2 regions of the Sporomusa intestinalis genome follow, and region 1 is predicted to be linked to the other one. Evidence: a T-box and tRNA genes for the amino acid it is inferred to sense, from the RefSeq annotation. Region 1 holds a T-box; the other holds one or more tRNA genes.
The links. The T-box of region 1 lies ahead of tyrS (tyrosine--tRNA ligase). A T-box ahead of a tRNA ligase gene usually reads a tRNA of that ligase, here a tRNA-Tyr.
Positions count from the first base shown of each region.

Region 2: it has a tRNA-Tyr gene. The T-box ahead of tyrS (tyrosine--tRNA ligase) is inferred to sense a tRNA for this amino acid. The anticodon was not compared.

Region 1 covers NZ_AP042390.1:2,817,884-2,829,712, reverse strand. Annotated here, with positions in the region: gene ACZ481_RS13315 (endonuclease MutS2) at 1-883, shown strand, start outside; gene ACZ481_RS13310 (hypothetical protein) at 941-1,546, opposite strand; gene ACZ481_RS13305 (YbaB/EbfC family nucleoid-associated protein) at 1,559-1,879, opposite strand; gene ACZ481_RS13300 (hypothetical protein) at 2,097-2,495, shown strand; gene ACZ481_RS13295 (transglycosylase domain-containing protein) at 3,031-5,193, opposite strand; T-box leader at 5,388-5,779, shown strand; gene tyrS (tyrosine--tRNA ligase) at 5,827-7,044, shown strand; gene ACZ481_RS13285 (small, acid-soluble spore protein, alpha/beta type) at 7,095-7,424, opposite strand; gene yunB (sporulation protein YunB) at 7,603-8,310, shown strand; gene ACZ481_RS13275 (YebC/PmpR family DNA-binding transcriptional regulator) at 8,470-9,207, shown strand; gene ACZ481_RS13270 (BofC C-terminal domain-containing protein) at 9,320-9,937, shown strand; gene ruvC (crossover junction endodeoxyribonuclease RuvC) at 10,025-10,531, shown strand; gene ruvA (Holliday junction branch migration protein RuvA) at 10,515-11,138, shown strand; gene ruvB (Holliday junction branch migration DNA helicase RuvB) at 11,172-11,829, shown strand, end outside.
Region 2 covers NZ_AP042390.1:514,045-525,873, reverse strand. Annotated here, with positions in the region: gene rpoB (DNA-directed RNA polymerase subunit beta) at 1-1,838, opposite strand, end outside; gene rplL (50S ribosomal protein L7/L12) at 2,238-2,606, opposite strand; gene rplJ (50S ribosomal protein L10) at 2,659-3,189, opposite strand; gene rplA (50S ribosomal protein L1) at 3,374-4,078, opposite strand; gene rplK (50S ribosomal protein L11) at 4,142-4,567, opposite strand; gene nusG (transcription termination/antitermination protein NusG) at 4,582-5,124, opposite strand; gene secE (preprotein translocase subunit SecE) at 5,164-5,379, opposite strand; gene rpmG (50S ribosomal protein L33) at 5,507-5,656, opposite strand; gene tuf (elongation factor Tu) at 5,876-7,078, opposite strand; tRNA gene ACZ481_RS02435 (tRNA-Met) at 7,256-7,332, opposite strand; tRNA gene ACZ481_RS02430 (tRNA-Thr) at 7,342-7,417, opposite strand; tRNA gene ACZ481_RS02425 (tRNA-Met) at 7,689-7,764, opposite strand; tRNA gene ACZ481_RS02420 (tRNA-Tyr) at 7,775-7,859, opposite strand; tRNA gene ACZ481_RS02415 (tRNA-Thr) at 7,868-7,943, opposite strand; gene ACZ481_RS02410 (chemotaxis protein CheX) at 8,059-8,520, opposite strand; gene ACZ481_RS02405 (undecaprenyl-diphosphate phosphatase) at 8,576-9,376, opposite strand; gene ACZ481_RS02400 (NUDIX hydrolase) at 9,376-9,903, opposite strand; gene ACZ481_RS02395 (DUF421 domain-containing protein) at 10,000-10,704, opposite strand; gene ACZ481_RS02390 (6-phosphofructokinase) at 10,775-11,829, opposite strand, start outside.

The DNA.
Region 1 (11,829 bases):
GCGGCTTGGCCTGGGAAGTGGAATTATCGACAGAGCCAGGGCGTTGCTTAATAAGGAACATGCGGATTTTGAGACCGTGCTGCAGGCGCTGGAGGAACAAAAGAAATCCTTTACTGCCCGTTTAGATGAAGTAAAACGCCTGGAGCAGGAATTGAATAAAACAAAAGAAAAACTGGCTGCCAGGGAGCATAATCTGGCCGAAAAAAAGGCCGCAGTCCTGACAAAGGCCCAGGCAGAGGCGGCAGGCGTTATCCGTCAGGCCCGGCGGACGGCGGAAGAAGTAATCGCCGAACTGAAAGCCCAGTTTTCCGAGCATAGCGGCCGCGAGCGGCAGCAGGCCATTGAAAATGTCCGCCGGAAGCTCAAGGCCGGCAGTGCGGAGGTCAACCGGCTGGCAGCGGAGGACCGGACCGATTTGCCTGAGTTATCGCCGTCAATGGTAACTCCCGGTATGAACGTCTATGTTGCCACGTTACAACAAAAAGGCGAAGTGCTGGCCATAAGCGGCACTGATGTAACGGTACAACTGGGGGCTTTAAAATTCACGGTGCCGGTATCAGCCTGCCGGGCGCTGGCCGAGCCGGTTAAGCAGCCGGCGCCGGCTGCCGCCAAACGGAGCGGTATGCCCAGGGCTGTAAGCGCCGCCCGGCAGATTGATATTCGCGGCATGATTATTGAGGAAGCGGAAAATGTACTTGATAAATATATTGATGATGCCATTCTGGCCGGCTTAACCGAGGTGCTTATCATTCATGGCAAAGGGACAGGTGCTTTGCGCAAAGGCGTGAGCGACTACCTTAAAAATCATCCCCACATAAAAAGCATACAGATTGCTGCGCTTAATGAAGGCGGTACAGGCGCTACGATTGCCAAACTGGTTTGATTTTACTCTAGCGAACAATAATAAAACCGGGGGATAACACCCCCGGTTTTATTATTGTTAAAAATTATTTTTCCAGTTTAAGTAACGGCCAAAATTTTTGCCGTCCTGTTCATCAGGCTCTTCCGCCTCCTGGGCGGGTATTGGCTGCTGTTTAAGTGTTGGCACAGGCTGCAGATCGGCAACCGGTGCCGAGGGAACAGGTTCAGATTCGCGGGGCTGTTTTTGTGGCTCGGGCCTTGGCTCTGCTTTGGGTTTGTCTTGAGCCATGCCGCCCAGGCCGCCCAGATTATTCAACAAGCCGAGGACGGTGCTGATTGTGCCGGGATTTAGTTTGGATTTAAGCTGGGGACTGTTTAATAACGGCAATAGTGACATTAATGTATCAGGCGAGAAACCGCTGCCGCCGCTACCGCCACCGCCACCGTCACCGCCCTTTGTCAATTCACCCAGTAGTTTATGTAGAGGATTGCTGTTAGTTGCCTGTTGATTCAGGACCGGCTGGCTGACGGCATTATTTTTGTTAACAATAGAGAATAAACAGAGCAGGGCTAAAACTGTAATTAGATTGTCAGAACCTGTCCCGGCACTACTATTAGCGTCCAGCATCCGGGTTATTGAACCTAATAGCGATGAAGATCCTGGATTATCGGTATCGTTCGGCATAGTACCTCCTCCTTAAAATATGCCAGGAATTTTGGGCAGGTTTAAATCTGTGGCCAGCTTACTCATAGCTTCCTGGTTTAATTCGCGTGATTTGGCTAAGGCGTTATTAATGGTGGCTGTCAACAAATCCTGTAACAGCGCGGTATTATCGGCCATAAGATATTTTGCATTTAACTGGATGGAGATAAGCTCCTGCTGACCGTTTACGACAATTTTCACAACATCGCCGCTTGATACTTCTATTCGTTCCTGTTTCAGCTGTTCCTGAACATTATCAACATTGTTCTGAACCTTTTTCACCATTTCCATGATATTGCCAAATTGTTCAAACATGGTTATGCACCTCCTCTGTTTTTATCCGATAGCCGGCTGCCACTACTTTCATTTCAGGCGCAATAGTGGCGCAAGCTGTCGCTGATAAGATATTTGTTTATCCAATTTATTCAATTCAGCATTTTTTGTGAGTGTCCATACTTTTTCAGAGACCAAATACGCTTATCTTTCATATATTGGATTAGAAAAAAGTTCAATGTGAGGGTGGGTGGGAAATATGCGCGTGCGGAAATATCCACGAAATCCAGGCGTGACTGCAGCCAAAGCAGCAAAAATAGAAGAACAAGCCGAACCGCAGGAGGTTAACGAACAACCGGAAAAACTGCCGGAAAAACTACCGGCAACCGTACCGCCAAAACCGGTGTCCGGCCGTGGACCGGCTGCGTTCCTGAGGAAAGTAATGGAAAACCCCAGCTTCAACATTCAGTTGATGGTGATTCTCTTAACACTGGCCTCGGAAAATTTTTCTATGGACAGGCGGCTTGACTCCATGACTTCCACAGTAGACAAAATAAGAAACGTTACGGACGTAATTAACAGCACAATGCAGTCGGTAAAGGTGGCAACCGATGCGCCTAAACAAATCAGAAGACTATTTGAAACAAATAAAAATTAGGGCTAAATGCCTGTTGCGGTCAGTAACACTTCCTGCACGAACTGTATATATTGAAGTAGAAGGGCGGGCGGTACTTCGCCCTCGTTAGCAGAGTAGGAAAGAGGAGGAATTGTTAATGTCTCGTGGTGGATTTGGCCGCAATGGTTTCAGTGGCATCTGGATTATCATCATTATCCTGTTACTGTTCTTTTTCGATAGTGATGATACTTCACTATAGCCTTTACTTACAGAGGAACACACGGCAATAGCGTGTGACCCAAAAAACAGGGTTCATATAATTAAAGTAAGGACAGACACAAATTTTAAGGAGATTGGGAGGAGGAAAATATAATGGCACGTGGCTTTGGCGGTTGCGGAGGTTTTGGTGGTGGGTTTGGCGGTAGCTGGATCATTATTATAATAATTATAATTTTACTTCTTTGTTTCTGTGACAACGACAACGGAATCACCAGTTGCTAACCTCTAATAAATGTATATGCGACAAAGGGAAAAAAAACACGCGTAAAATTGCGCGTGTTTTTTAGTCCCTATAAACCTAATTCTTTTTTACCGGCTCAGTCGGTCTGGGCGGCGGCGGCGGGGCCTGGGGGGACAAGGGGCTTGTATCGCTCTTCACCGGCGGCGGCGGGGGTGGCACTTTTTCGTCAATACCGGATTTCTCCCCGGCGCTGCCGGTTTCATCCGGCTTGCCGTCCTTGTCGTCTTTAACATCTTTGGTTACGGCTGCTGTAGAATGCTTGTTAGGCTGAGTCCCTTCAACAAACAGCTCGTTGCGTCCATCCTGATTTTCCGGATCAGTAAGCAATAAGCCATCTTTGGTTGATATCCGGGCAGCTACGATGCCGGAGGGCCGCACGAAATCACGGGCAACGTACTTCGGCGCCACGTCGCGCATAAAGCTTCGCCAGATAGTGGCGGGAATGGTGCCGCCGGTAACAACGCCTAAATATTCGGGATTGTCGCAGCCCATCCATACTGCGGCGACTAAGTCCGGGGTATAGCCGACAAACCAGGCATCCTTATAATCACTGGTAGTGCCGGTTTTCCCGGCGGCAGGCCGCCCAAAGTAAGCGCCGGCACCGGTACCGCTGGTCATAGCCCCGCGCAGCATATCAGTAAGCAGGTAGGCGCTGCGCTCATTGACAACCACTTTTTCTTTCGGGGTTGCTTGTTCGATGACCTTGCCATTGCGATCAACTATTTTAAGAATCGCTGTCGGTTCGACCCGGATGCCATTATTGGCTAATACGCCATAAGCACTGGTGATTTCCAGGGGCGTAACCCCCCTGGTAAGGCCGCCAAGCGACATAGCCAGATTGCGGTCATTGGTGTTGCCTTTTAACACCAGGGTGGAGATACCCATTTGCTGGGCATAATATAAGGCCTTATCAATACCTGTTTGCTGGGCCAGTTTTACGGTTACAACATTGAGCGACTGCTCCAGGGCGGAACGGAGGGTAACGGGACCGCGGAATTTCCGGTCATAGTTTACAGGCGACCAGCTGCCAAAGCTTACCGGACTGTCATCAATCATGCTGGCGGGGGTAAGTCCGCTTTCAATCGCCGCCAGGTAGACAAAAGGCTTAAAGGCGGAACCAGGCTGCCGTTCAGCTAAAACCGCCCGGTTGAACTGATCATTGCCGCGCCCGCCGACCATGGCCTTAATATAACCGGTTTGGGGCTCGATCGCCACCAGGGCTCCCTGGGGCTGCTTAATGCCATTTTCGGTGCGCTTGGTCGGCAGCTGGGTCATGGCCTGTTCAGCAGCGGCCTGCATTTCCAGGTCCAGTGTCGTATAGACCTTAAGGCCGTCTTTATACACGGCGTCGGCCCCGTATTTATCAATAAGCAACTGCATAATGTAATCGGTAAAATAGGAAGCAGTCGACATATTGGCAACCGACCGGGTAGTGATTTTAATCTCGGTGGTTCGTGCTTTGGCCGCAGTTGCCGAGTCAATATAGCCATACTTGACCATCTGGTCAAGTACGACCGACTGGCGGTCCTTGGCGGCTTTCAAGTTGCTGGCGGGAGAATAATAGTTAGGGCTTTTGGGGATACCGGCTATCATTGCACATTCGGCCAGATTCAAATCCTCAACATTTTTGCCAAAATAGATCTGGGCAGCGGTTTGCACCCCGTAAGCTCCCTGGCCAAAATAAATTTGGTTCATGTACATCTCTAAGATTTCATTTTTGCTGTATTGGCGTTCGATCTGTAAAGACAAAAATGCTTCCTGGATTTTACGCTTAAGTGTCTGTTCCTGTGAGAGCAGGGCGTTTCTGGCTAACTGCTGGGTGATTGTGCTCCCGCCTTCCGAGATGCCTCTGTTCGTCAGGTTTGACCAGGTTGCCCGCAAAATCCCCCGGGGATCAACCCCGCTGTGCTGATAGAAACGGGTATCTTCGGCAGCAATAAAAGCATTTTGCAGGTTTTTGGGAATTTTATTGATAGATACGGGCAACCGGTTTTCCACAGAATGGATCGTCGTTATCAGTTTGCCGTTGGCATCAAAAATCTGTGATGATACAGCCGGACGTATTTCGCCCTTTAAACTGGGCATCGTATGGATACTGGCTGTTAAAAAACCCAGGCCGGCGCCTGTCAGCATAACCAGGAAGATGACGACCGCAATCACGGTAATCGTGCGTGTGTTTTTCCTGGGTTTGCGTTTATTTTCACGGTCTTTATCTTGCATGGCTTTCTCCCCTTATAATTCTTATAAATCTAATTTCTTGCAGTCAGAACAGGATTTGATCCGCTAATCATTATACCACAAAAAATTATCATGCGGCTTAAAAAGTGCTAAAATAGATCCTTGCCTGTCGGCTGGTAGCTAAAAATTGACAACCCGTTTATCTTCGGGTATAGTATATATAGTAAAATATGTGGGAAAATGTGATGAATAGGAAAAGTAAGCTGGATGAGCCTTGCAGAGAGCCAGGGGCTGGTGGAACCCGGCAGGTGAACCAACCGAAATACACCTAGGAGCAGCAGGCTGAACATGGATGCAGCTTGTCAGCTCTAAACGGTAGAATAATGGCGAGGCCATTTTTCGCAAACCAAGGCGGAGGAGGGAGGCATACCGGACGTATGCCGACTGACGACAACGATGGGTTGCGGAAAATAGACCGTCAGTATTCACCGGATTAGACCTGATAAGCTGCTTGAAGTAGGCCGGGCCGGATGCCGCCGTTACCGGGCTGAAGAAGTTTTTAACTTCGCTTGAGAGGCTGAACATTCAGCAACAAGGGTGGTACCACGGGTTGTTCCCCGTCCCTGACCAGGGACGGTTTTTTATTTTTTACCGGCAATAAAGGAGGATTTCACAATGTCTGTACTAAACACACTCCGGGAACGGGGCTTTATCCAGCAACTGACTCATGAAGAGGAGATCGGTGAGCTATTGGCCAAGGAAAAAATCACCTTTTATATTGGCTTTGATCCCACGGCCGACAGCCTGCACGTCGGTCATTTCCTGGGCATGATGGTAATGGCCCATATGCAGCAGGCCGGTCACCGCCCTATTTGCCTGATCGGCGGCGGCACGGCAATGGTCGGAGACCCCTCCGGCAAATCCGATATGCGCAAGATGATGACAAGTGCAACGATTGCCCACAACGGGGAGCGTTTTAAAAAACAGATGCAGCGTTTTATTGATTTTTCTGACGATAAAGCCTTAATGGCAAATAATGCCGACTGGTTGTTAACTCTCAACTATGTCCAGTTTTTGCGGGATATAGGCGTACATTTTTCCGTCAATCGCATGCTGACGGCCGAGTGTTTTAAGCAGCGGCTGGATAAAGGCTTGTCCTTCCTGGAATTCAACTATATGTTGATGCAGGGTTATGACTTCCTGGAACTCAACCGCCGGTTTGACTGTGTTATGCAGATGGGCGGTGACGACCAGTGGTCCAACATCCTGGCCGGGGCGGATCTTATCAGGCGCAAGGAGGGAAAACCGGCCTATGGGCTGACTTTTACCCTGCTGACGACCAGTGACGGGCGCAAGATGGGCAAGACGGAAAAAGGGGCTCTCTGGCTGGATGCGGAGAAAACGTCACCTTATGATTTTTATCAGTACTGGCGCAATGTTGATGACGCTGATGTGGAAAAATGTCTGGCGCTGCTGACCTTTTTACCGATGACCGAGGTCCGGCGGCTTGGCGCCCTTAAGGACAAGGAAATTAATCTTGCCAAAAAAACACTGGCCTTTGAGGTAACTAAGCTGATTCACGGTCAGTCTGAAGCCGAGAAAGCCCAGCAGGCGGCCGAGGCCCTGTTCGGCGGCGCCGGCAAACTGGATAATGCCCCCACCGTGTCGGTAACGGCTGATACAATCGGTGCCAAGCTGCTGGATGTGCTTGTGACCACCGGCATTATCCCGTCTAAAAGCGAGGGCCGCAGACTGATTCAGCAGGGTGGGCTTTATATCGGCGATGACAAGGTTGCCGATCCGGATTTTCTGCTTACTGCCGGCCTGTTTGAAAATAACAGCCTGCTGGTGCGTAAAGGCAAAAAGAATTATCATCGGATTATTATCGAATAAACCTCCAGGAAAAATAAAAACGGGTCGCACCTGCGACCCAATTTTTATTTTCACCGCTTGCCTGCCAGCTGTTTTTTCGTCTCTTCAAGGGTTGTGTCATCAACCGGAGCCATTTGTGCTTCCGCCATTTCCACCAGCTTTTTGACCATTTGCCCGCCGATATGTCCGCCCAGGCGGCCGCCGATTTTTCCGGTCTCGGCGGTCGTCATGTTTTTCCAGCCGGCCGTGTCAATTTTTTCTTTAAGCCCCAGTTCTTCGGCAATTTCGGTTTTCCTGGCCTGTAAAATATTTTCATAGTTAGCGGCGGTTATTTTTTTATTCATCTCCTGGCCAAGGGTTTCATTGGCCACACGCATTTTCAGCTTTTCTAAGCGGCCCAAGTGAATCGCCTCCCCGTATTGTTATTGTAAGGGCAATAATGAGTATTTGGTAATGGCTATTCATAGTATTCCCGGTGATTTTATTATCATGATTTGTAATATATGAGTAACCAATAACCGGCTTTGGCCATATATATAATTAATGAACGAAGTATAGTGGTTTAGAGGAGGGAGAGACATGCGGTTTTCCGTGCGGCGAAAGCGTACAATACCACTCTTGCCACTAGCTATTATCCTCTTGGGAACTGTATTGGTGCTCTTTTTCTGGCAGATTGACACCCACTTAAAGCCAACACTTATGGCAATTGCCGAAGCAAGAGCCACCTTTATTGCAACCTACGCCATTAATAATGTAATTAATAAGGAAGTCAGTCTGACGATTGACCCCAAGACGCTCGTAAATGTTACCCTGGATGAACATGGCCGGGTAGTGCTGATTCAGCCGAATACCATGGAATTTAACAGACTGGCGGCCGATACGACGATAAAAGTCCAGGAGGCGCTGAGAGCGGTAAAGGAAGAAAAGATTCGCATACCGATCGGTCAAGTGTTTGGCAGCCAGATGCTGGCTAGCTGGGGTCCTAGAATCACGGTTACCATCATTCCCGTCGGTACGGTCCAGGTCAAAGTAATTGATAAGTTTGAACAAGCCGGCATCAACCAGACCCGGCATATGGTTTATCTTGTTGCCACTACCCAGGTCCGTATCGTAGTGCCGCTGGTCAGTGAAAGTGTAAGCATTAATACCCAGGTGCCTATCGCCGAATATGTTGTTGTCGGGGAGGTTCCCAATACATATGTTCAGTTTCCGTTCCCCCTGCAGGGTGACCTGTTAAATGGCGGCATGGGCGGCAATAATAATGCTAATGCCAAATCAGTGAACTGAGGAAAAGCTTGACAACAGCAGGACCTGATAAAAGCACATGCTGCAGCATGTGCTTTTATCAGTGGCAGTCAGCGAATGGATTTTAAAAATGAGCTTTGCCAATACCTGACTATTATGTTACAATATTGGCGATTCACATAGTCTGAGAGGAGTATTACAATGTCGGGACATTCAAAATGGGCTAATATAAAACACAAAAAAGGCAAAATGGATGCCGTTCGCGGCAAGATTACCACCAAGATTGGCCGTGAAATTACGATTGCGGTAAGAATGGGCGGCTCTGACCCCACAGGCAACATGCGCTTAAAGCTGGCGCTGCAAAAGGCTAAAGAAAACAATATTCCGAAAGAAAATATTCAGCGGGCTATTCAAAAAGGGGCCGGGGCTCTGGAAGGCAGCAATTATGAAGAAATAGGCTATGAAGGCTATGGCCCCGGCGGGGTTGCCATCATGGTTGAGGCCATGACTGACAACCGTAACCGGACGGCGGCCGATGTAAGGCATCTGTTTGCAAAATTTGGCGGTAATCTCGGTGAGTCCGGGTGCGTTTCCTGGATGTTTAAACAAAAAGGGGTATTTGTTGTTGAACAGGACGGGCTTAAGGAAGAAGAGCTGATGCTTCTGGCGCTGGATGCAGGGGCCGAGGATTTTGAGGCGGTTGACGGTCAGTTCGAAATCACGACGGCTCCTGATGATTTTGAAAAGGTGCAGGCCGCGTTGGAAGAAAGTAATATAAAAACAGTGGTTGCCCGTGTTACCATGGTGCCGGAAACGACAACCAGCCTGGCCGGTGATGAGGCGGTAAAGATGGTGAAGCTGCTGGACGCCCTTGAAGATCATGATGATATTCAGGAAGTATATACCAATTTTGATATTCCTGAAGATATGGAAGCTTAATGAGCAGGCGGCAGCCTGCTTTATTATTTTCAGGTTTAATTGGCCGGCAGGTATAATATTTGTATAATTTGGTAAAAATACTGGCAACACTAAAGAAAGGAGTGTTGTCTACATGTCGATTAAAAAATTACTGGCGAAAATTTCCGCGCTGCGTTCTGTCAAAGGGTTTAGCAAACCGGTATATCTCCGGTCGGTTGTAATTGGCGGCCTAATATTATTATTGTCTGGCATCGGGTATTACGTGTTCCAGCTAAATGATGGCGGCAGCCTGCTGGTGCCGCCCCAAGAGAGTGAAGTTGTAAAACAGGATGGAAAAATTAAAATTTCAGCAAATACAGATATAGTACAAAAAATAACCTATACAAAGTGCAATGAACAGGAAATTTTTAAAACAAAGCCGCCTGACAATTTAGTGGGTCTTAATTTCAGTCAGGTGCAGAAAATTTATAATGGCTGGTCCATTGACAAGTTTGATACCAAAGAGGTTGAAATGTCGCTGAAAGTGGACAGCCTGTGCCGCGAACATGCCAATAATATGTTTATTGGCATCAAGGAGGACAAAGTAACGGTTTTCTATGGCGTACCCGGGCCTAAAGCCATTGTTAAAGAAGTAACTAAAATACCGATTACGGCGCTCATGCCGCAGGATGTTGAGGAATTACGGCAGGGCCTGGTAGTCCAGTCCAAAGAGGAGTTATTAAGAACTTTGGAGGGAATGCAGGCACGTTAAAGAGAGGGAAACCTCTCTTTTTGCTTTTTTTTAACAGGATAATGGCCAAAAGCTGTCGAATATAACGGAGAAAAAAGGGGGCAGCAAATGATAGCATTAGGAATCGATCCCGGCACAGCGATCTGTGGTTACGGGTTGGTCGAGGCACAAGGCAGCAGGATAAGAGCGCTTACCTATGGGGTTGTTGAAACGACACCGGACATGGAGGGTGCGATGCGGCTAAAGAAAGTTCACCGGGAGATCGATCTGCTGATTAAGCAATATAAACCGGATATTATGGGTGTTGAGCAATTATTTGTGAATAAGAATGTACGGACAGTCATGGCAGTGGGCCAGGCGCGGGGGGTCATCCTCCTGGCGGCAGCGCAAAATGCCCTGAAACTGGCCGAATACACGCCTTTGCAGGTAAAGCAGGCTGTTACCGGTTATGGGAAAGCCACTAAGGAACAAGTAATCTATATGACGCAAAGGTTGCTGAGTTTACCTGGCAAACCGCATCCGGATGATGCCGCCGATGCGCTGGCGGTGGCCATCTGCACGATACACTGCGGGAATATAAACAGGATGAGGGTAACAAATGATAGGTTATGTTAAAGGCATAGTTACTCATTTATTTGCCGATTATTGTTTTGTTGATGTCCAGGGGATCGGCTACAGGCTGTTTATTCCCCATTCAACCAGGCAAAAACTGGTAACCGGTCAGCCGGCGACCTTATTTACTTATTTGAATGTGCGGGAGGATGCGCTAACCTTACATGGCTTTTACACGCAGGAAGAATATGAGCTATTCCTGCACCTGATTTCAGTATCCGGAATCGGACCCAAGGTAGCGGCCGGTGTTTTATCAGCAATTACACCGCCTAATTTCCGGGCTGCCATTAGTGGCAATAATACGGTCCTACTGACAAAATTGCCTGGTATCGGTAAAAAGACGGCCGAGCGGATGATCCTGGAATTGAAAGATAAAATAGGCATTGACGCTGAATTTACTGCCGGTTCTCCCGGGCAACCCACCCCGGAACCGGGCCTGCAGGGGGATATCCTGCAGGAAACTGTCCAGGCACTGGCTGCCCTGGGCTACAACCAGGCCGAAACAATACCGGTTATAAAAAGAGTGTATGAACGGGAAAAAAGCACCCAGGCAGAGTTGTCGCTGGAGCATTTGCTCAGGCTTACATTAAAAGAATTTGGCCGGAGGTAGCTGGGAGGTATCAAGCTGGTGGAAGAACGTGTTATGGAGCCGGGTGAGCTGGAGGTTGACTCATGGCAGTACAGCCTGCGGCCACGGCGCCTAGTCGAATATATTGGTCAGGATCAGGTAAAAAACAATCTCTCGATATTTGTTCAGGCCGCACTGGCCAGAGGCGAAGCCCTTGACCATGTTTTGCTGTACGGGCCGCCTGGTTTGGGGAAAACTACCCTGGCCGGCATCGTCGCCAACGAGCTTGGCGTTAATTTCCGGATTACATCAGGCCCTGCGATTGAACGCCCTGGTGATCTGGCTTCCCTGTTAACTAATCTGGGCGAGAAGGATGTACTGTTTATTGACGAGATCCACCGCCTGTCCCGGGCGGTAGAAGAGGTTTTGTATTCGGCAATGGAGGATTATGCCCTTGATATTATTATTGGCAAAGGCCCGTCGGCCCGCTCCATTCGTCTGGATTTACCCAAATTTACGCTAATCGGGGCGACGACCAAAGCCGGCGCTCTGGCGGCACCGCTGCGTGACCGGTTTGGTGTAATCTGCCGGCTGGAATATTATGAAGCCGAGCATTTAGTATGTATAGTCAACAGAGCCGCTGAGATTCTTAAGGTAGACATTGAGCCGCGGGGAGCGCAGGAGATTGCCAGGCGTTCCCGGGGCACACCCCGGATTGCCAACCGTCTCCTGA
Region 2 (11,829 bases), 2.3 Mb from region 1:
GCGTCGTCGTTTTCCAGGAAGGGAATCATGGCGGTAGCAATCGAAACAACCTGCTTGGGCGAAACGTCCATATAGTCGACTTTTTCAGCCGGTACTAATAAAGTGTCGTGCTTATAGCGACAGATAACGCGCGGGGCTGCAAACCAGCCATTCTCATCAATCGCCTCATTCGCCTGCGCGATAATCATCTCATCTTCTTCATCAGCCGTCAGATATACTACATCGTCAGTTACCCGGTGTTCCAGCTTGTTGACCTTACGGTACGGTGTTTCAATAAAACCAAATTCATTAATTCTGCCAAAAGTGGACAGGGAGCCGATAAGACCGATGTTGGGACCTTCCGGGGTTTCAATCGGGCACATCCGGCCATAGTGGGAATGGTGAACGTCCCGGACCTCAAAACCGGCCCTTTCCCGGCTAAGTCCGCCAGGCCCCAGGGCACTCAAGCGCCGTTTATGAGTAAGTTCGGCCAGTGGGTTGGTCTGATCCATAAACTGTGACAACTGACTGGAGCCAAAAAACTCTTTGATTGCAGCGACAACCGGTCTGATGTTGATGAGCGCCTGCGGCGTAATTACATCAATATCCTGAATCGTCATCCGTTCCTTGACGACCCGTTCCATCCTGGCCAGGCCGATGCGGAACTGATTCTGCAGAAGTTCGCCAACCGAACGGAGCCGCCGGTTGCCTAAGTGGTCAATATCATCAGTGGTACCATGGCCGTCCATTAAGTTAAGCAGATAACTGATTGCAGCGATAATATCTTCTCTGGTGATCGTCCGGTGCGTAAATGGCAGCACCGAGTTAAACACCAATTTAACAGGCGTACCGTCCTTCTGCTTGATCCAGGCCTCATGTTTGCCTTCACCCGCAAAAACCTTGGCAGCCGTAATGCGGTCAAGCACAGCCTCGTCCAGCACGGTGTTTTCTTCCACTACAATCTCACCGGTTTCTTTATCTACAAGCGGTTGACCCAGCGTCTTACCCAGCAGGCGCCGGCGCCAGCCTAACTTTTTCCCCAGCTTGTAGCGGCCAACCGTAGCCAGATCATAACGCTTAGAGTCAAAAAACAGCGATTCCAGCAACTGGGCGGCATTTTCGACCGTCGGCGGCTCGCCTGGACGCAGGCGCTTATAGATTTCGACAAGGGCTTCTTCCCTTGAGTCCGTATTATCCCGTTCCAGTGTTGCCCGGATGCGTACATCTTCATTAAACAGTTCGGAAATAACACCGTTAGAGACAAAACCTAATGCCCGGATAAGAACAGTGACTGGCAGCTTGCGGGTACGGTCGACCCTGACGGATACAACATCGTTGGGATCAGTCTCAAGTTCCAGCCATGCGCCACGATTAGGAATAACGGTAGCATTATAAAGCTTCTTGCCAGTCGTATCAATTGACTCGCCATAATATACGCCTGGTGAGCGTACGAGCTGGCTGACAATAACCCGTTCAGCGCCATTAATAATAAATGTGCCATTGTCAGTCATGAGCGGAAAATCGCCCATAAATACTTCCTGCTCTTTTATCTCCTGTGTTTCTTTGTTGTACAGCCGGACGCTGACGCGAAGCGGAGCGGCAAAGGTGACATCACGCTCTTTGCACTCTTCAACATCATATTTAGGTTCGCCCAGTGTAAAGTTTTCAAAGGACAGAATCAGGTTGCCGGTGAAGTCCTGAATTGGAGAGATATCGCGGAATATCTCCTGTAAGCCTTCCTTAAGAAACCAGTTGTAAGAATTCTTCTGAATTTCTATAAGGTTGGGCATGTCCAGTACTTCTTCAATTTTGGCATAACTATACCTGAACCTTTTGCCCACCGGAACAGGATTAAACATTAACCCACCCCTTAGCCATTCTACACAGACATAGTGCGTTATCATCATATCCCACACATAAGATTGTGATATTCCGCAAATACTAAGCCGGTAAAATGAATGATAAAAAATACAAAACAAGCAAGGCTCTATATTAATAACAAGGTCCTTGCTTTTTTTCAATGAAGACCGATTCATCCTCCATTATATTACTATTTCCTGCCATTCCGGAATTTATACGCCGGATTTTATAGCATTTTAGTAAAAAAATTCCAGCAGACAACTAGTAAATATAAACATGTACGGCGATATATAATGGTATCATATATTACCTAATCCGTCAAGAAAAATTAGGGATAATATGAAATAATTTGAAATTAAAAGGAGCACCCCCAAAGGTGCTCCTTTTATTAAGTTAAATTACTTAACTTCTACAGTCGCGCCGGCTTCAACAAGTTTAGTTTTAAGAGCTTCGGCATCAGCTTTGGAAATCTTTTCTTTGATGGCTTTCGGTGCGCCGTCAACCAGATCTTTGGCTTCTTTGAGGCCAAGACCGGTAACTTCGCGCACAACTTTAATAACATTAATTTTGCCAGCGCCAGCGTTGGTCAAAATTACATCAAACTCAGTTTGTTCTTCAGCAGCCGGGGCAGCAGCAGCGGCAGGAGCAGCGGCGGCAACAGGAGCAGCAGCAGAAACACCGAATTTTTCTTCCAGAGCTTTTACCAGTTCGGAAAGTTCGAGCACAGTCATTTGCTCAATGGCTTCCATAATTTGTTCTTTAGTCATGTTAAAATACCTCCACAAAATTCATTTAAAATTATTTTCTAAAACGACTGGATTACGCGGATTCTTTTTGTTGACGAACAGCGTCAAGCGCATACACCAGATTGCGCATACTGCCGGAAAGCACGTTGACAAACCCGGCGATAGGAGCCTGCATACCGGCCAGAACCTGGGCAATAAGCACTTCGCGCGCGGGCAGGTTGGACAATGCCTTAACGCCATTGGCGTCAATTACCTTGCCTTCCACCAAGCCGGCTTTTACTTCCAGAGACTGCAGTTTATGTTCTTTAACAAACTCAGAAATAACCTTGGCCGGAGCCACAGGATCGGTCTGAGACAAGGCAATGGCGGTCGGTCCTTCTAAATAAGGATCAAGCCCTTCAATACCAGCTTCTTTGGCAGCAATGCGAGTCAGGGTATTTTTAAACACCCGGTATTCAACACCTGCTTCACGCAGCTTGCGGCGAAGTTTGGTATCCTGAGCCACTGTTAAGCCGCGATAATTGGTCAGGACGGCACCTTTGGTCGAGCTGAGCTTTTCTTTCAGTTCGGCAACTAATTGCTGTTTTTCTTGTGTGATAGCCATTTATATTACACCCCCTTTAATAAAGTATAAAGCAGAAGCGGCCTCCGGTGTAAACACACCGGAGGCCGCGTTATAACCAGTTTAAGTTACACGCTGCAAATCCCCGGCCTCGGCAGGAAAGCTCTAACAAGCTTTTACTTTAACCTGCGGTCTACAGCCTCATGCTGATAAACTTATATTTATGTTACTCTTTTTTGCCGGGTGCTTTGAGCGGATTCACTTTAACACCAGGGCCCATGGTTGAGCTTAAGGAAATGTTGCGCATATACTGGCCTTTGGCAGCAGATGGCTTAACCTTAATCAAGGTGTCAATCAGAGTGTGAAAATTCTTAAGCAGCTTCTCGCTGTCAAAAGAAATCTTGCCGATAGGAGCATGGATATTACCGGCTTTATCGGTACGGTATTCAATCTTACCGGCTTTAATTTCATTAATGGCACGGGTTACATCAAGAGTAACAGTACCAACTTTAGGATTAGGCATCAAACCCCGGGGACCGAGAATCTTACCCAGGCGCCCCACCATACCCATCATATCAGGTGTAGCCACAGCGACGTCAAAATCAGCCCAGCCACCCTGAATTTTTTCCACTATATCTTCAGCACCAACAAAATCCGCCCCGGCGGTTTCAGCTTCTTTGGCTTTTTCGCCTTTGGCGAATACCAGCACACGCTTGGTTTTACCGGTGCCATAAGGAAGCACAACAGCACCACGCACCTGCTGATCTGCATGTTTCGGGTCAACGCCCAGTTTAACGGCAACTTCCACAGTTTGATCAAACTTAGCACTTGCCGTCTTTTTTACAAGCTCTACTGCTTCTTCAGGATCATATAATTTATCAAAGTCGACAAGCTTAGCCGCTTCAATATACTTTTTGCCATGTTTCGCCATATAAATAAACCTCCTTCGTGGTAGTAACGGAAGTACTTAGTCCTCCCACTTACGGCGCCGCTGTTAATCGACGACGTCAATGCCCATGCTGCGGGCAGTCCCCTCAATCATCCGCACAGCAGCTTCTACGCTGGCAGCATTGAGATCTTGCATTTTGGATTCGGCAATTTCCCGCACCTTATCCCGCTTCACTTTCGCGACCTTCTTTTTATTAGGTTCGCCGGAAGCTGTTTCAATACCGGCGGCTTTTTTCAAAAGAATAGCAGCTGGTGGGGTTTTGGTGATAAAGGTAAATGATCTATCTTCAAATACCGTAATTTCAACCGGAATAATAAGACCCGCTTGCTTGGCTGTTCTTTCATTAAATTCCTTAACAAAAGCCATGATATTGACGCCAGCCTGACCAAGTGCCGGACCTACGGGAGGAGCCGGGGTGGCTTTACCAGCGGGAACTTGCAGTTTTACAAGCTTTACAACCTTTTTAGCCATTATATTACACCTCCTTAATCAACTTTCGTGACCTGAGTAAAATCAAGTTCCACAGGTGTTTCCCGACCAAACATGTTGACAAGCACTTTAAGCTTGCCCCGATCAGGATTAATATCCATTACCGTGGCTGTCCAATTTTCAAAGGCACCAGAAGTAATTCGCACTAACTGATTGAGTTCAACATTTATTTTGGGCTTAGCCTCTTCCATCCCCATTGACTTGAGGATATGTTTGACTTCACTTTCGCTCAAAGGAATCGGCTTGGTTCCAGAACCGACAAAACCGGTAACCCCCGGCGTATTGCGCACAACATACCAGGAGCGGTCTGTCACAATCATTTCTACCAGAACATATCCGGGGAAAACTTTCTTTTTGGCAATTTTTTTCTTGCCATCTTTTATTTCCACTTCATCTTCCATTGGCACAAGCACACGGAAGACTTCGTTTTCCATTGCCATAGAATGGACTTTTTTCTCCAAATTGGCTTTTACTTTGTTTTCATAACCGGAATATGTATGGATGACATACCAGTGTTTTTCGAGTTTTTCGGATTCCATAGCCTCAAGGGACGGTAATACGTCCCCCACCCCCCTAGTCTACTTCATGATCGCCTTTAACACTTGAGTAAACGCAGCATCAATTACCCATATCAGCGCAGCAACAACAATAACCGTCACAAACACGATTCCCGTGTAGGAAATAAGTTCTGATTTACCCGGCCACGTTACCTTTTTTAATTCAGCTTTTACTTCCCGCAAAAATTTCTTCCAGCGCGATGTATTCGTCTGGACAGCTGTTTCCTGGGCGGCCATTCTCTCACATCCTGTGCGTGCATTTTGATAGAGGCAACAATGCTTAAGCCCCGCAGGGGATTGAGAGATTGCTACTCTACCAATCGACCACCACTACTTATAGTGGCAACTTAAGCAATTGTTACTGTTATTTTGTTTCTTTATGTGGAGTTTGTTTTTTGCAAAACTTGCAGTATTTGTTAAACTCCAATCTATCCGGGTCATTTTTCTTGTTTTTATTGGTCTGATAATTGCGTTGTTTGCATTCTGTGCAGGCCAATGTTACCGCGTTGCGCATCCTGTACACCTCTCTTACCAGTAAATATAGCACCGTGTGTCTATAATTTATCGTTTTTCTTTAAATGTCACTAATACAATTTATCATAATTATATCGGCATGTCAATAGCCCACAGGCTCGGGCATGTCAATAAATAAGGCAGGGAATTTTCCCTGCCTATTTATTATATCATATAAATCTTTAAATATACAGTTTTTCTATGAAATAACATATTTTAACTATTCAACCACTGCAGTTACGACGCCGGCGCCAACCGTGCGGCCGCCTTCGCGGATAGCAAAACGCAGGCCTTCTTCAATAGCAATCGGGGTAATCAGGGCAATGTCCATTTGAATGTTGTCGCCAGGCATTACCATTTCCACACCTTCCGGCAGGGTAACAACACCGGTTACGTCGGTTGTCCGGAAGTAGAACTGGGGACGGTAGCCGTTAAAAAACGGGGTATGACGGCCGCCCTCTTCTTTGGACAGGACATATACTTCTGATTTGAATTTGGTGTGCGGCTTAATCGAGCCCGGTTTAGCCAGTACCTGGCCCCGTTCGATTTCTTTGCGGTCCACGCCCCGCAGCAGGGCGCCGATGTTGTCGCCGGCCACGGCCGAATCCAGCAGCTTCCGGAACATTTCCACCCCGGTTACTACGGTTGATTTCGGTTTTTCCGTCATACCAACGATTTCGATGGTATCACTTACTTTTACCACACCGCGCTCTACACGGCCGGTGGCTACTGTACCACGGCCGGTAATGGTGAACACGTCCTCCACTGGCATCAGGAACGGTTTATCTGTGGCCCGTTCCGGCGTCGGGATATATTCGTCAACTTTGTCCATCAGTTCATGGATTTTGCCGCACCATTCGCATTCGCGCTTGGCGCAGCCGCAGTTAAGCACTTTTACAGCCGAACCGCTGACTACCGGAATGTCGTCGCCCGGGAATTCGTAGCTGGAAAGCAGCTCACGCACTTCCATTTCTACCAGTTCCATCAGCTCGGCATCATCAACCAGATCTGCTTTGTTCAGGAATACTACCATGGCCGGTACGCCCACTTGGCGGGACAGCAGGATGTGTTCACGCGTTTGCGGCATCGGGCCGTCAGCGGCCGATACGACCAGGATGGCACCGTCCATCTGGGCTGCGCCGGTGATCATGTTTTTAACATAGTCGGCATGGCCCGGGCAGTCAACGTGGGCGTAGTGGCGGGCCGGTGTTTCATATTCCACATGGGCTGTGTTGATGGTAATGCCCCGTTCTCTTTCTTCCGGCGCTTTATCGATTTGATCATAGGCCATGAACTCGGCTCCGCCGTGTTTGGCCAGTGTCATGGTAATGGCGGCTGTCAGCGAGGTTTTACCATGGTCGACGTGACCGATTGTTCCAATGTTTACGTGGGGTTTGTTTCTTTCAAACTTTTTCTTAGCCATTTTCGAGTGTTACCTCCCCTTAATTATAACTTTATCATATTATGTATTAACACAAATAATCAGCGGTATACATCATTTTACCAAACTAGATTATTCTATTTAATAAGCGAAATTCCTGCTGCCGCCAGCAATAAATATAAAAACCCTGCAAATATCTGCAGGGTTTTTATATTTACCTGGTGGCGGCGCAGGGATTTGAACCCCGGACACTTCGGGTATGAACCGAATGCTCTAGCCAACTGAGCTACGCCGCCATATTAAGATGGAGCTAGTGACCGGGATTGAACCGGTGGCCTTATCCTTACCAAGGATACGCTCTACCGACTGAGCTACACCAGCAAATAGCGCAAACGACTTATTAGCGCCCATCTGCTTCGTTGCTCCTCAAAGCGTTTGCTTACGCACTTCCCAGTGCGCCGCGCGGCACGCTTTTCCGGTGCGCCTCGCATCTGGACACTACTAAGCCGTTTGCGGCTGAGTGACAGATAGTTGGCTTGTCGCAGATGGTGGGGGTAATGGAGTTCGTTTCTTTATAAAGCTGTGCTTTATAAATTCAGGCTTGGGTTCAGGCTTGGGTTCAGGCTTGAATTCATAAAGCACGTAAATTACTTGGTTGCGGGGACAGGACTTGAACCTGTGACCTTCGGGTTATGAGCCCGACGAGCTACCAACTGCTCCACCCCGCGATGTGATAAATGGTGGAGGGAGGTGGATTCGAACCACCGAAGTCAAAGACGGCAGATTTACAGTCTGCTCCCTTTAGCCACTCGGGAATCCCTCCAGGCTAGATGGAGCTGGCGAGAGGAATTGAACCCCCAACCTGCTGATTACAAGTCAGCTGCTCTACCAATTGAGCTACGCCAGCATCTTTTTTTTGAAGTCCCTGTCTAGTGACAAAACTTATTATATAATACCCATGCTGCTGTGTCAATATTTTTTTACTAGTAATTTTTGCATGCTGCTGAGCCGATTTTGGTTAGCTATGCGCCAAGGCCGACATTAACTTCAATAGGTTCGGAGTCGACCAGCAAACTAAGCACCAAATATTTATTATTGCTTACCCGCACGGTATACTCAGTGCCAACAACAATACTGGGAGGAGAAATATCCACAGCCAGGCCCTGCTTTTCAAAATTTATGGCGGCATTGGCTGTAACCATATTGACCATTTCCGAAATGGCACTCTGGGCCATCTCATCAATTTCCGCCACCGGCATTCCCATCATAATGGTTGAGGCAACCTTCCTTGCTGTATCAGCAGTCATATTATAAGCTACGTTTCCCTTAACGCCTTTGGTAATACCGATCAATACCGTAACCCCCTGACTTGCCAATACCTGTTCCTTGACCGACAGGCCGCGCCGGTTGATTTCCTTAAATCCGAGCTGCGGCAGAATGGTTGTTATTGCTTCTAAAAATGGATTAATTAATTTTGCGTCCAAACACGATAACCTCCAACAGATAAATTCATAAGTGTATCAGTAAAAATCGCTGCGGTTACCTCATAAAGAAATAGTAATAGGAGATTCCGGCGACAACGAACCGGTAATAAGCAAAGGAAGCCAGGGTGGAGCTATTGAGAAACCGCAAGAACCAGACAATTGATACGTAGGCGGTGATAAATGCAACCAAAAAGCCAATGGCAAACATGGTAAAGTCATCAAAGCTGAGCCGATCCCAGATTTTCATTAAATCGTACAGGCATGCCACCAGCATAAGCGGTACGGCAATAATAAAAGAAAACTCGGCGGCGGCTTTGCGGCTCATACCTAAAAACAAGCCACCGGCAATGGTTGAGCCGGAACGGGAAAACCCCGGCCAGAGAGATAAGATTTGAAATAAGCCCACGAAAAAAGCCTGTTTTATTGTCATCTGATCCACCTCATGGGTTACCGGGCGCTGCGAGAGCTTCTCTGCCGCCAGCATGAGGAGAGCACCGACAACCAGGCCAATAATTACGGTATAAGGGGAAAAAAGATAGGTCTTAATGAAGCCATGCAAAAGATAGGCAATCCCCATTACCGGAACAATGCCGGCTAACACATGCACAGCCGTAAGACTGCTGCCAAAACTGTTCAGGGCCGGGGGCCTAAGCATCGCCAAAAATTTTTCCTTATATAAAATCAATACAGATAAGATAGCCCCTAGTTGGATAAATACCTCAAATACACTGGCTTTTTCTCCTTCAAATCCTAATAAGGAACCAACAAGAATCATGTGTCCGGTTGATGAAATCGGTAAAAATTCCGTCAAACCTTCCACAATACCAATGATTACTGCAATCAAATTGTCACTCACTAGGTCACATCCTTCTTCTTATTATTGTGATCTGCCTGCAGCAAACCGATGACCTGCCTGTCGGTGGGAAAAGCAAGGTCAGGCACCAGGTCCAGCGGAAAATAAGCTACCTGATCTAAGTCGTCGCCCGGTCCAAGGGTACCGCCGACGACTTCGGCCAAAAACCAGACACCGACCGTATGGACAGCCGGATTATGGAAGTTGGACAACACCGCGTAAACCTGACCGGGTTCGATGACCAGGCCTGTTTCCTCCTGGAACTCCCGTTTAACCGCAGCCCGGATATCCTCATCATATTCGACATAACCGCAGGGTATGCACCACAACCCGGGATAGCTGGCATTGGCAGCGCGCCGGCCCAGCAAAATTTCCCCGTTTTGCCGCACGATGGCCGCAACCCCCACAATCGGATTCTCGTACATCGTATAGGAACAGGCGGCACATACCAGGCGCTCACGGTCCCCCATCTGACGATAACTGACCTGGCCGCCGCATTTAGGGCAAAACTTAAAACGTTGATTTTTCATAATTACCTCCCTGGGACATGTTCCTATTTTACCACATTTCGGCTAATTATCTTGCATATTTTAGAAAAATTTAATATCGCAAAAACGCCCGGGGCATCAATGTAAAAATACATTGCACTCCCGGGCATCATCATGAATCACATGCAGCCGTTTGTCCTGGTCCATAAAAGCAATAAAAACATTGTGAATGCTGCTTACATGCTGACGGCGAAACTCTTCAACCTGCTGGGGTGAGAATCCCATATCAGCCAGTACGTGCTCCTGCAGTTTTCCCTCCAGGATAACAGGCACCAAAACACTGTTCGGAGTAACGCTAAAATTAACCTGACAAGGGGTCAATGGCAAATGTTCCGCTTTTTTCAGCACGCTTAGCCGGCCATGGGGCTCCAGCACAGCAAGCTCTACGATAGTAATATCGAAAACATCTCTTTCCCGCAGCAGCTGCAGCAGGGTTTCCACAGGCATATGCACCTTACGCAGGCTTTCTTTGATAATTTGACCGTTTTGCACCATCACCAGCGGTTTAAAGTTAAGTTTATGGTTTACCGGGCGAATCTTAATGCTTAACCAGCCAAAGAACAGTTGCATTCCGCCCAGGGCCAATAAGGCAATCAGCGAACTTGCCAGTTCAATCCGGTGGTCAACAATAAGCGCCCCGGCTACGGCACCAATAGTAATTGATGTCAGAAAATCAAACGAACTAAGTTCCCCCAGCTGGCGACGGCCGATTGCCAGCATGATGATTAGCAGTACTCCCATACCGGCAACGACCCTAAATAGAGTAATGCCCAATGTTTCCATCGTAGCCCTCCACTGCGGCTGCAAATACCTCGCATTATTTAGGGCTTATTATAACCCGGGAACGGCTTTCTTAATCACCAAAACAAACACCAATTGCCCTGCCGGCAAGCAACAGTTCATCGTCAGGCCCAACATTATTGGCTTTACCGGCAATTTCAGTAATAGGCACCCTAATAATCCGGTTTTTTTGCAAAGACACCATAATTCCAAAATGTCCTTCCAGTACACTGTGCGCGGCGGCTACGCCGTACCGAGTGGAAAGCACCCGGTCAAAGGCGGTGGGTGTGCCGCCGCGCTGGACATGCCCCAGTACTGTGCAGCGGGACTCCATACCGGTAAGCGCTTCAATCTCTCTGGCCAGCTTTTCACCGATGCCGCCCAAACGCACTTTCTCATGACTGCCTTCAACAATGCGCGCTATTGATATGTCTCCGCCCCGGGCATGCGCCCCTTCGGCAATAACAATTAGACTGAACTGCCGGCCCCGCTGCTGGCGTTCCTTAATTTTGGCAATAACCGAGTCAGTAGTAAACGGGATCTCCGGAATGAGAATACAATCGGCACCGCCGGCCATACCGGCGTGTAATGCAATCCAGCCGGCATATCTGCCCATCACCTCAAGCACCATAACCCGGTGATGTGATTCGGCGGTAGTATGCAGCCGGTCAAGGGCGTCAGTGGCCACACCAACAGCGGTATCAAACCCGAAAGTCCGCTCAGTAACCGGTATGTCATTGTCAATTGTTTTCGGTACGGCAACCACCGGCAGGCCCATTTGGTAAAACTCGGCGGCAATCTTAATGCTGCCATCGCCGCCGATAACAATAAGCGCCTCAACCCCTGCCTGCCGCAGGTTATCCAAAGCGCGGCCCGACATATCTGTGTAAATAACCTCACCGGCCTGTGTCCGGGGATAGTTAAAGGGATTGTCACGGTTGGTGGTTCCCAGCATCGTCCCCCCGCGCGGCAGAATCCCGGCTACACTTTCATCTGTCAGTAGCATCATTTTGTTTTCGACCATACCGCCAAAGCCATTTTTTATACCCCAAACAGTAAGTCCCTGCCCCAGTGCCGTTCTCACAGCCGCCCGGATTACAGCATTAAGTCCCGGGGCATCACCACCGC